Regions from separate parts of the Idiomarina sp. HB genome, predicted to be linked through region 2. Evidence: riboswitches for the same ligand, from Rfam matches in the RefSeq annotation. Region 2 holds a riboswitch; the other holds the start of a gene.
The links. Region 2 has a riboswitch for thiamine pyrophosphate ahead of thiC (phosphomethylpyrimidine synthase ThiC). Riboswitches for the same ligand answer to the same signal wherever they lie in the genome.

Region 1 (4,940 bases), on a different contig from region 2:
CCAGCCAGGTAGCCAGCAAACTGAATACGGTTGTATAAGTGTCTAACCACACAGCGTCCGCGTCTGTGTAGACCGACAACAAATAAGCAATTAAAGCGGCCAGGGGAACTAACCAGGCCCATTGTATAAGGTGCCATCGCAGCGGATACTTTGCACCGTCAGGGCTCTCTTTTGCGGCGCTTTGCTGACGTTGCCATTGCCACCAGCCATATCCGGCCAAAGCAATGTATATAGTCTGCAGCAAAGACTCCATATACAACCGGCCCTGCCAAAACAATACGGCGTAAATAGTACAGCTGACCGCGGCAGCAGCCCAACACCATTGTCGTTGATGCGCGGCCAGTACGAGATAGCCAAGCGCCAGAACTAAAGCGGTCAGCTCCCAGGGGGAACTGACCATTAGCTGTTCAAGCCAGAACTCGAGCGAAGACTCAAGCATTCTCCGGCCTTAAATCCTTATTAATAAACTTACAAACCAGAACATTCGAAGGCACATTTTGAAAAAGCAGTTCCATTTCTTCACCTAAAATACGCATAACGTCCTGCATCTCACCAAAGACTTGGGTGCTCATCGTATTGGTCAGAACCGTTAACTCTGAATGCTGGTTTAAGCGCTCAATAAAGTCTTTTATGGTATCCAGATAGTTGTCAGCTAAAGGATACAACGACATTTCCACTGAAACTTGCATGTTACCCTCCTTTAAAACGACTTACTGACAGTAACCCCAAAGCGGCGGGGTTCACCATACTGCACGTAAGTTTCGGGGATGTACTCTTTACGTGGGTCATTACCAAAATAGAAGCCACGAACTTCATAGTCTTCATCTGTTAAATTACGACCCCAGAAACTGATACGCCAGTCTTGGTAATGATAGTTCAACGCAAGGTGCAATACTGCCATGCTATCGGCTTTTTGGTTATGCGAATCGGAGAAATAGAATTCATCTTTGCCGTCGGCCTGAATCACCCACTGGAAGTTCTCGCCGACCCAGCCCTCAAGGCCAATATTAAACTGGTAGTTAGGTGCTTGCGCCTGTTCACGGCCCGTCATGTCCATACCGTCTTCCGTTACAAAACCGTCAATTTCGGTTTTTAACCAACTGGCGGAAGCGAAAACAGCCAGCCAGTCAGTAAACTGATTTCGAATTTCTGCTTCCAGGCCATAGCCCGTGCCTTCCGCTGCATTTTCGATATAACCGACAAAAGACTGATCGCGATTCACCCAACCTTTTAGCTGAACATCGTCGCGCCAGTGGTAAAACGCGCTAACCCGTGAAGTTAAACGGCCATCGGGGCTACTACCTTTAACACCTAACTCAGTACTCCAGAGAATTTCGGGCGCGAAAGTTGCTCGCTCTAATAGATAGTTTTCTAATTCTTCCAGTCCCTGATCTTCAGCTTTACCCAGGGCTTCCCCATTAACACCTCCGGCTTTATAACCTCGAGCTACTGTTGCGTACAGGTAACTCTCATCGGAAGCTTGGTAGCGCAGACTGAAATTCCCGCCAACCATAGTGTCTTCTGGTTCTGCCGTGACGCCCCGACTGTCCAGATAGTCATTGTTATAACGCTCAACCCGCAAACCGGTAATGGTGCTAACACGGTCAGTCCAATGTTGGGTCAACTCGCCGTACAACGCACCGTGCTTGCTGTCATAATCGCTTTCAAAAATGGCCGGCACGCCTAAATCCCAATTAAAGTAATCGCGGGTTAACTGTACCGACTTATCGTAGTAATACAGGCCCAGGACCCATTCACTGTCAATGCCCAAAAGAGCTTCAGGATCATCTGAAAGCCAGCGAACTTCGGCTGTTTTGTCGTCACGTTCACGGAAGTACGCGTCAAAAGAAGAATATTCCCAGCCCGGAGCGATACCTTCGTAAGTCCAGTCTTCATCGTAGGCATAACCCGTGTCGGCATCTAGCTGGTTAACGGACATTTCCAGTCGGCTGTTATCAAAGCCCAGGTAACTCAACTGCAAACGCAGCGCCTGACTTTCTAAACGGTCAAAACCCGGCTCATCAGACAGAGTCTCGCGCGTGTTATCCAGACTGAAAGCGTCGTAACCATTATCGACATCGTTATAATGCAGAACCGTCTGCAGTAACCAGTCTTTGCTAAGCTCAGTATCGAGCAGTAAGCGGGCACTTAACTCATCGCGCTGTTCAGTGTCATCCCTATCCAGGTAAGTATTTTCCATATAGCCGTCTTGCTGGAACTGACTGACTGAGAAACGCGCGTTACCCAATACTCCCAGGCTACCGCCCATGGCTAAACCACCCATGGCTTCAGAATAATTTCCCGCCGATAACTGAAATTCACCGTTGAAATCGCTGCTCGGTGCCGTGCTATCAAGCAACAATAAGCCGGCCATCGCATTCACTCCAAAGCGACCACTTTGCGGACCACGGAAAACTTCGACCTGATTAATATCGAAAAGCGATGCGGCACTGCCTAGTCCGCTGTAATCAATGCCATCAATCAATAAGCCGACAGACGGTGTCACCGGATCAACAAACTGAGAACGCTCGCCAATACCACGAATTTGAATGAAACGAGCCGTGGAGGTACCACCTGAGAAGTTTACGTTGGCAAAGCTATTCAGGGTGTCCTGTAAATGCTGAGAGTGACGCTGCTGCATGGCGTCTTTATCGATAATAGAAACACTGCTGGTGGTTTCATTTAAGGTACGGCGGTGAAAGTCACCACTCACTTCAATAATTTCTATGTCTTGCGTATCTTGAGTGTCTTCTGCAACATCAGCAAATACAGGTGACGTGAATAGCGCAGTAGTTATGCTGGCTGCCAGGTATGAATGGATTATTTTCATGGATCATTTCCTCAAAACAACAGAGTCAGAAACGATCCGGTAAGGCTGTATTAGACGGGTTTTCTACCATCCCTACGCCAGTATTAACCGGATCAGGTTTTAAGGGTTCGCTAATGCATCTCAGCCGTTGCCGGCACCCCTTGGTAAAGCGGCGTCAGTATAACGCAGCTTATTCGTTAAACAAATTTACTTTCAGTACAATTAAATGAAGGACAGGGCATCGCCGTAAAGATTCTCTAACGGCACGCCTTTAGCCACAAAGTCGTCGCGGATAACGCGCACCATCTCAAAACGTCCAGCCATATAGACCTCACAGTCCGGCAAGTTTTTCTGTCTCGCCATAACCGCATGATGTACTAAGCCAATTGAATAAGACCAGTCGTTATCCGCGTCTTCGACCACCGGATGATAATCGAAATGTTCGTACTGGCCTGCTAAACGTTCCAATTCGTCATGCAAATACAGGTCGCTTAGGCTTTTTGCTCCCCAATAAAGGCTTAGTGAGCGCTCTGGTGACAAGCGTAAATGCTGCTGCAAAATAGAGTAAGCATAAGAAAACCCTGTACCACCGGCAATTAAAACCGCAGGCTGGGTACTTTCCTGACGATAAAAGGCACTACCATCCGGTGCATCAATCTCTAGTTCCCCGTCGGCGCGCACTTTATCCAAAACTTCCATTGCGTAGCTGTTATCCGGCGTAGCACCAACATGAAGTAACCACTCACTTTTATCTGAAGGACATGAAGCAATGCTAAAAGGCCGTTTGTCTCTTTCACCCATGACTACCATCAGATATTGGCCTGCTTTAAATTTAACCGGTTGCGGCAGTTGCAAACGCACTTCCCAAACAGCGTCCGCTAACTGGCGCGAAATATCGGCTTTACAGGTCATTTGTTGACTCATTCACGACTCCATAATGTTCAATTCGTCCCAAAGCTGGTCGACACGTTGCTTAACATCATCACTCATGACAATAGGCTCGCCCCATTCGCGGTCGGTTTCGCCTTGCCACTTATTGGTTGCATCCATACCCATTTTTGATCCAAGACCAGACACCGGAGAGGCAAAGTCGAGGTAATCAATTGGCGTGTTTTCAACCAAGGTAGTGTCGCGTGCCGGATCCATTCGGGTCGTCATGGCCCAAATCACATCTTTCCAGTCTCGCGCATTCACATCGTCGTCGCACACAATCACAAACTTGGTGTACATAAACTGACGAAGGAACGACCAGACCCCCATCATCACGCGCTTGGCGTGGCCCGGGTACTGCTTCTTCATAGTGACTACTGCTAAACGGTACGAACAGCCTTCCGGTGGCAAATAAAAATCGACAATTTCAGGAAACTGTTTTTGCAGCAACGGAATAAAAACTTCATTTAAAGCAACGCCCAGCACCGCAGGTTCGTCCGGCGGACGTCCGGTATAAGTGCTGTGATAAATTGGGTCTTTACGATGAGTCACATGAGTCACGGTGAATACCGGGAACTCATCCACTTCGTTGTAATACCCGGTATGGTCGCCATAAGGCCCTTCCGGCGCCATTTCGCCCGGCTCGATGTAACCTTCAAGAATGATTTCTGCATGCGCCGGTACTTGTAGTTCATTACTGATGCATTGCGTCACTTCGGTTTTGCTGTCGCGCAGCAGCCCGGCAAAAGCATATTCAGACAAGCTGTCCGGCACCGGTGTTACTGCACCTAAAATGGTCGCAGGATCAGCACCTAAGGCTACCGACACAGGGAATTTTTCACCCGGATGCTGCTGACACCACTCCTGGAAATCCAACGCGCCGCCGCGATGCGACAACCAGCGCATAATAAGCTTATTCGGCCCCAAAAGTTGCTGGCGATAAATGCCTAAGTTCTGGCGCTCTTTATGTGGCCCTCGAGTTACCGTAAGACCCCAGGTCACTAACGGCGCTACATCACCCGGCCAACAATGCTGAATCGGCAACTTAGTTAAGTCAACGTCATCGCCACTCATGACCACTTGCTGACACGGCGCCTTTTTAATGCTTTTCGGCGACATACTCAGCACTTTTTTGTACTTAGGCAGTAAATTCAGTGCGTCACGAAAGCCTTTAGGTGGCTCCGGCTCTTTTAAAAACGCC
Region 2 (4,940 bases):
GGTGTCATGATCGACCAGTGTGATTTGCTCAACGCCCGATGACGCCAGATATTGGCTGGCAGGACAACCAAGACCACCCAATCCAATAATCAGCACATGCCTTTTCAGCAAACGCTGTTGTCCAACTTCGCCTATTTCTTTCATCAGTATGTTACTGCTGTAGCGCAGAAGTTGTTCGTTACTCAGCATGGGCAGCCTCGTTCTCTTCCTTAATTTCGGCTTCAGCGTCCATCGCAGTCAGTAACTGATGGACAGCCTGCTCGACGTCGTTCGCAGCAGTAATCGCGCTAACAACCGCTATGCCGTTAATTCCGGTAGCTTTTACGGCAGCTACGCGATCTAAAGAAATGCCACCAATAGCGACTGTCGGTATGTTAGTTGGCGCTAGTAATGCGACATAGCGGCGCAGTCGCTCCAGACCTTGGGGTTTAGACGGCATAGCCTTGGTCTGAGTTGGAAAGATATGACCCAGAGCGATGTAAGAGGGCGTGTACGCTTGAGCAATTAATAACTCGGTGTAGCTGTGAGTGGAAATGCCCAGCCGCAACCCCGCTTGCTGAATAGCGTGAAGGTTAGCTTCCGTTAAGTCTTCCTGACCTAAATGCACGCCATAAGCGCTGTGCTTAATAGCGAGTTGCCAGTGGTCATTAATAAACAACTGAGCTGAATATTGCTCCGCCAGCTGAATGCTTTTTTTAATAGCGGCTTCCAACTGAGGAGCATCTGGGTCTTTAATACGCAGCTGAAGCGTTTTAATGCCCAGTTTTAAGAGCTTTTCTATCCACTCATAAGAATCTACTACCGGATACAGTCCGGGTTCCTTGTCCAGCCTGGGAAACTGGAGGTCAACGCAGGGCAACTCCGGCGTTTTAATCCTTGGAAAATGTTTAATTTTCTGTGGCCAGTGTGTATGAGCAACAAGGCCTGGTCCGCGGCCTATACCTTTCGCCTCAATCAGGCCCTGATGGACATAGGCATTAGCGACTGTTATGGCATCCTCAAGTGGATAGTCATGTGCTAGTGCCGCGGCAATGGCAGAAGACAAGGTACAACCGGTTCCGTGGCTGTGCTTTGTTTCCAGCTTTTGCTGAATGTACTGAATATGCTCATCGGCGCTAAGGTAATAGTCAGAGATTTCATCGGAGTGACCAAACTCAGTACCAGTGATAAGGATCTGAGTTAGTCCCGCATGAAAGAGTTTTTCGGCGGCGCGACACATTGAGTTTTCATCAATAACTTCTACGCCGCTCAACCAACTGAGCTCATCCAAATTCGGTGTCATAATATCAACCAGTGGGAGCAACTCCGTACAGTGTTCCGGGAGCAGCTCTGACAGCCTATCCTGCTGAGTGCTGACAACGACCGGATCCCAAACCACGAAAGGTCGGGGAAGGGTATCAGGCCATTGCTTTAAAAAGTCAGCCACACACTGAAGCTGTTGCACATTACTAAGCAACCCAATTTTTATCGCAGCAGACGGCATGTCCTGTTGCAGGCATTCCAACTGCTGACGAATGGCGTCAGCAGCTAAAGGGAATAGCCCGGTGGTTTCAACAGAGTTTTGGGCGGTAATTGTGGTTATGACACTGCAGCCATGCACGTTCAGACTACGGAACGTGTGCAAGTCCGCCTGAATGCCTGCGCCACCGCCGCTGTCGGAACCTGCGATGGTCCATACGACAGGTACCGACATCATTCTGCTCCTTCGGTCGCCGCATCTTTTACTTTTACATCAATGCGAGTGTCCGGATTGTATTGACGCACCTCGTGAGAAATTTTCATGGAGCAGAACTTAGGACCGCACATGGAGCAAAACTGCGCGGTTTTGTTCGAATCCTGCGGCAGCGTTTCGTCGTGATAGCTGCGGGCAGTTACAGGATCCAACGCCAGGTTAAACTGATCCTCCCAGCGAAACTCAAAGCGGGCTTTTGACATAGCGTCATCCCGCGCCTGAGCACCCGGGTGACCTTTGGCTAAATCGGCGGCATGAGCAGCTATCTTGTAGGCGATCATCCCTTGTTTAACATCTTCTTTATTAGGCAGACCTAAGTGTTCTTTCGGTGTTACGTAGCAGAGCATGGCACAGCCAAAAGCGCCGATCATGGCAGCACCAATACCTGAAGTAATATGGTCGTAACCGGGGGCGATATCGGTGGTTAGCGGCCCTAAGGTATAGAACGGCGCGCCATGACAATGCTTTAACTGCTCATCCATATTTTCCTGAATTTTATGCATGGGCACATGGCCTGGGCCTTCTATCATCACCTGCACATCGTATTCCCAGGCTATTTGAGTCAACTCGCCGAGTACCCGAAGTTCTGCGAACTGAGCTTCATCGTTAGCGTCGGCTATTGATCCGGGGCGCAGGCCGTCACCTAAAGACAGTGATATGTCATATTTCGCACAAATTTTGCAGATATCCCGGAAGTGCTGGTAAAGAAAGCTCTCTTGCTGGTGCGCCATACACCATTTCGCCATAATTGAACCGCCGCGCGAAACAATGCCGGTAACCCGCTTTGCGGTCAGTTTAATGAAGTCGTGCAGTACGCCGGCGTGAATCGTAAAGTAGTCGACTCCTTGCTCAGCCTGTTCCAGCAGTACGTCTTTAAATACTGGCCAGTTCAGATCCTCGGCAATGCCATTGACGCGCTCTAGTGCCTGGTAAATGGGGACAGTACCAATAGGGACTGGACTGTTGCGTAAGATCCATTCCCGAGTTTGGTGAATATTACGGCCGGTCGATAAGTCCATAACGGTATCAGCGCCCCAGCGCGTGGCCCATACCAGCTTCTCAACTTCTTCTTCAATGGACGAACTGACCGAGGAATTACCGATATTGGCGTTCACTTTCACTAAAAAGTTGCGTCCAATGATCATTGGTTCTGATTCGGGATGATGGGTATTAACGGGTATAATTGCGCGCCCACTGGCAACTTCATCGCGAACAAACTCGGGCGTTATGGGGTTTTCCAGATGCTCCCGACCCATATTCTCGCGCAGTGCAATGAACTCCATCTCCGGAGTAACGATGCCACGCCGGGCGTAGGCCAGTTGAGTAATACCGTGATTGTTTTGTTGACTCTCGCGGTGTCGTTGCTGAATCCAGTTCTCACGAACCTTTTTCAAACCCGCTTTAACGTCAATTGTAGCGTCCGGGTCACCGTAGACACTGGAGGTATCATACACATCCACCGGTTCGTTAGGTGGTAACTTAACGCCAGGCGTGGGCTGGTGCAAAGTTTCGCTTAGATGAATGCGGCGAAAGGGCACCTGGATATCGTTAGTGCCGGACAGAAATTCACGGCTGGAATTAGGGTAATAATGCCCGGAAAGTGAGGATAAAAAAGATTCAGCCTGTTGGCGGTTTAAACGGTTATTCGATGGTGCAGTTGACATAGCATTCTCTCATTTTGTTGATGTTAGAGATGCTTGTCAGGAGTGTTGAAAGGAACACCAGCGCAGAAACGACGGTTGTGTCATGCTGGTGCTCTCTTGTTCCCTTCGCAGGTATTAGCCTGATCAGGTTCAACGGATCCCGCAATTGCGGTCTCAGCCGACTACTTACTCAATAAAGTAACCGGCACTCCGACAAGATTCTTTTTTAGTGGAACAAAATCTTAGAGCGAATGCAACCGCCGTTATTATCTAACCAGTTTAGTGACAACTTTTGCAGGCTTATCCATCGGCTGGCTTAAGCCCTCTATACGCTCAGCAATAACCCCTTGCTTATCGAGAATGGTGATCAAATTGCTGTGATCAAAATCACCGTCGGGACGTTGGCGATATCTCACTCCAAGTACTGTAGCAAGTGTTCTGATGTCCTGCTCTGAACCGTTCAGAAACAGCCAGTTGTCGTTGTTAAGCTTATATTGCTTAACGTAGTCGGCTAGTGCCTCGGGTGTATCGCGATTAGTGTCGAAGCTCACCATAACAAGCTTAACGTGCTTTTGGGTATCTTCGTCCAGCTTGCTGTATAAGCGTTTTACGTCATGAACCAACACCGGGCAGGCGGTGGTGCAACTGCCGTAAATCATCGAAATAATTACCGGTGTTCCTTCAAGCTCAGACAGTTTTAACTCATTTTTTTGATGTGTCTTCCAGGACGCATCAATTTGGTATACCGACTGGGAGTGAGACACTTCTGCCGCATTCATTGTTGTGTGATTGCTATGGTCACCGTGCTTATTGTGGTGTGAATGATCTTGCGCCATTAACTGCGCAGAGAACACCAATGAAGCCAGAGCAGTAAGTTGAAAGAATTTATTCATGGTCGTTCTCCAGGTCGTATGCGCAGCGGAATCCCATAGTGCTGGTTGCACTTTGAGGAGCGTAATCACTGCGAGACTGATAACGGAAAAATGTGGCGTAATTGGAGTTGGTGAAACTGGACATAAAGCGCGCTCCGTCGCCACAAGAACCGGAGAGCAAATCGACATCATCGCCGTTACTTAATAATAATTGATAGTCGTTCACCCATTCGTTGACGCGGTCGTGCATATGCATCAGTTGGTCTGCGTTTGGATCAACAGTTTGTTGTTTACTCGTGTGTGGCTGGCTATACCAGGCAAACAGTTTGCGTGCGTAGTCATTGTCACTAATGTTTTGCTGTTGCCGATATAGCACAGAAGCATATTCCCACTCATTAAGACTGGGCAACCGACCACCTTGAGCGGCGCAGTATTCTCGTGCGGCAAACCAGGAAACATAAGTCACAGGTTCGTTTTCTCTATCCTCTGCAATAGCGGTGTTCCCACTCCAGTGTTTCAGATAGTTTCCATCGTGGAACAGGGCAGCGATGTTATCTCGTTGCCAACGAGGGTTCTCATGTACAAATTCCAGGTAAGCTTGGTTAGTGACCGGAGTTGCATCCAGCATAAAACTGTCCATTTCAATGCTGAGGCGCTCTTTGTCCAGTAATACCGGAGGTTCGAAAGGACCAC

Region 1: another riboswitch for thiamine pyrophosphate. It lies ahead of VBY75_RS12235 (TonB-dependent receptor); the one in region 2 lies ahead of thiC (phosphomethylpyrimidine synthase ThiC).

What each region holds. Positions count from the first base shown of each region.
Region 1 is NZ_JAYLVU010000004.1:246,750-251,689, reverse strand. It holds gene pnuC (nicotinamide riboside transporter PnuC) at 1-439, opposite strand, end outside; gene VBY75_RS12240 (YkoF family thiamine/hydroxymethylpyrimidine-binding protein) at 432-689, opposite strand; gene VBY75_RS12235 (TonB-dependent receptor) at 701-2,830, opposite strand; TPP riboswitch at 2,883-2,981, opposite strand; gene fre (NAD(P)H-flavin reductase) at 3,032-3,733, opposite strand; gene ubiD (4-hydroxy-3-polyprenylbenzoate decarboxylase) at 3,734-4,940, opposite strand, start outside.
Region 2 is NZ_JAYLVU010000001.1:354,355-359,294, forward strand. It holds gene VBY75_RS01825 (HesA/MoeB/ThiF family protein) at 1-189, opposite strand, end outside; gene thiE (thiamine phosphate synthase) at 179-1,696, opposite strand; gene thiC (phosphomethylpyrimidine synthase ThiC) at 1,693-3,396, opposite strand; TPP riboswitch at 3,480-3,598, opposite strand; gene VBY75_RS01840 (SCO family protein) at 3,642-4,268, opposite strand; gene VBY75_RS01845 (formylglycine-generating enzyme family protein) at 4,261-4,940, opposite strand, start outside.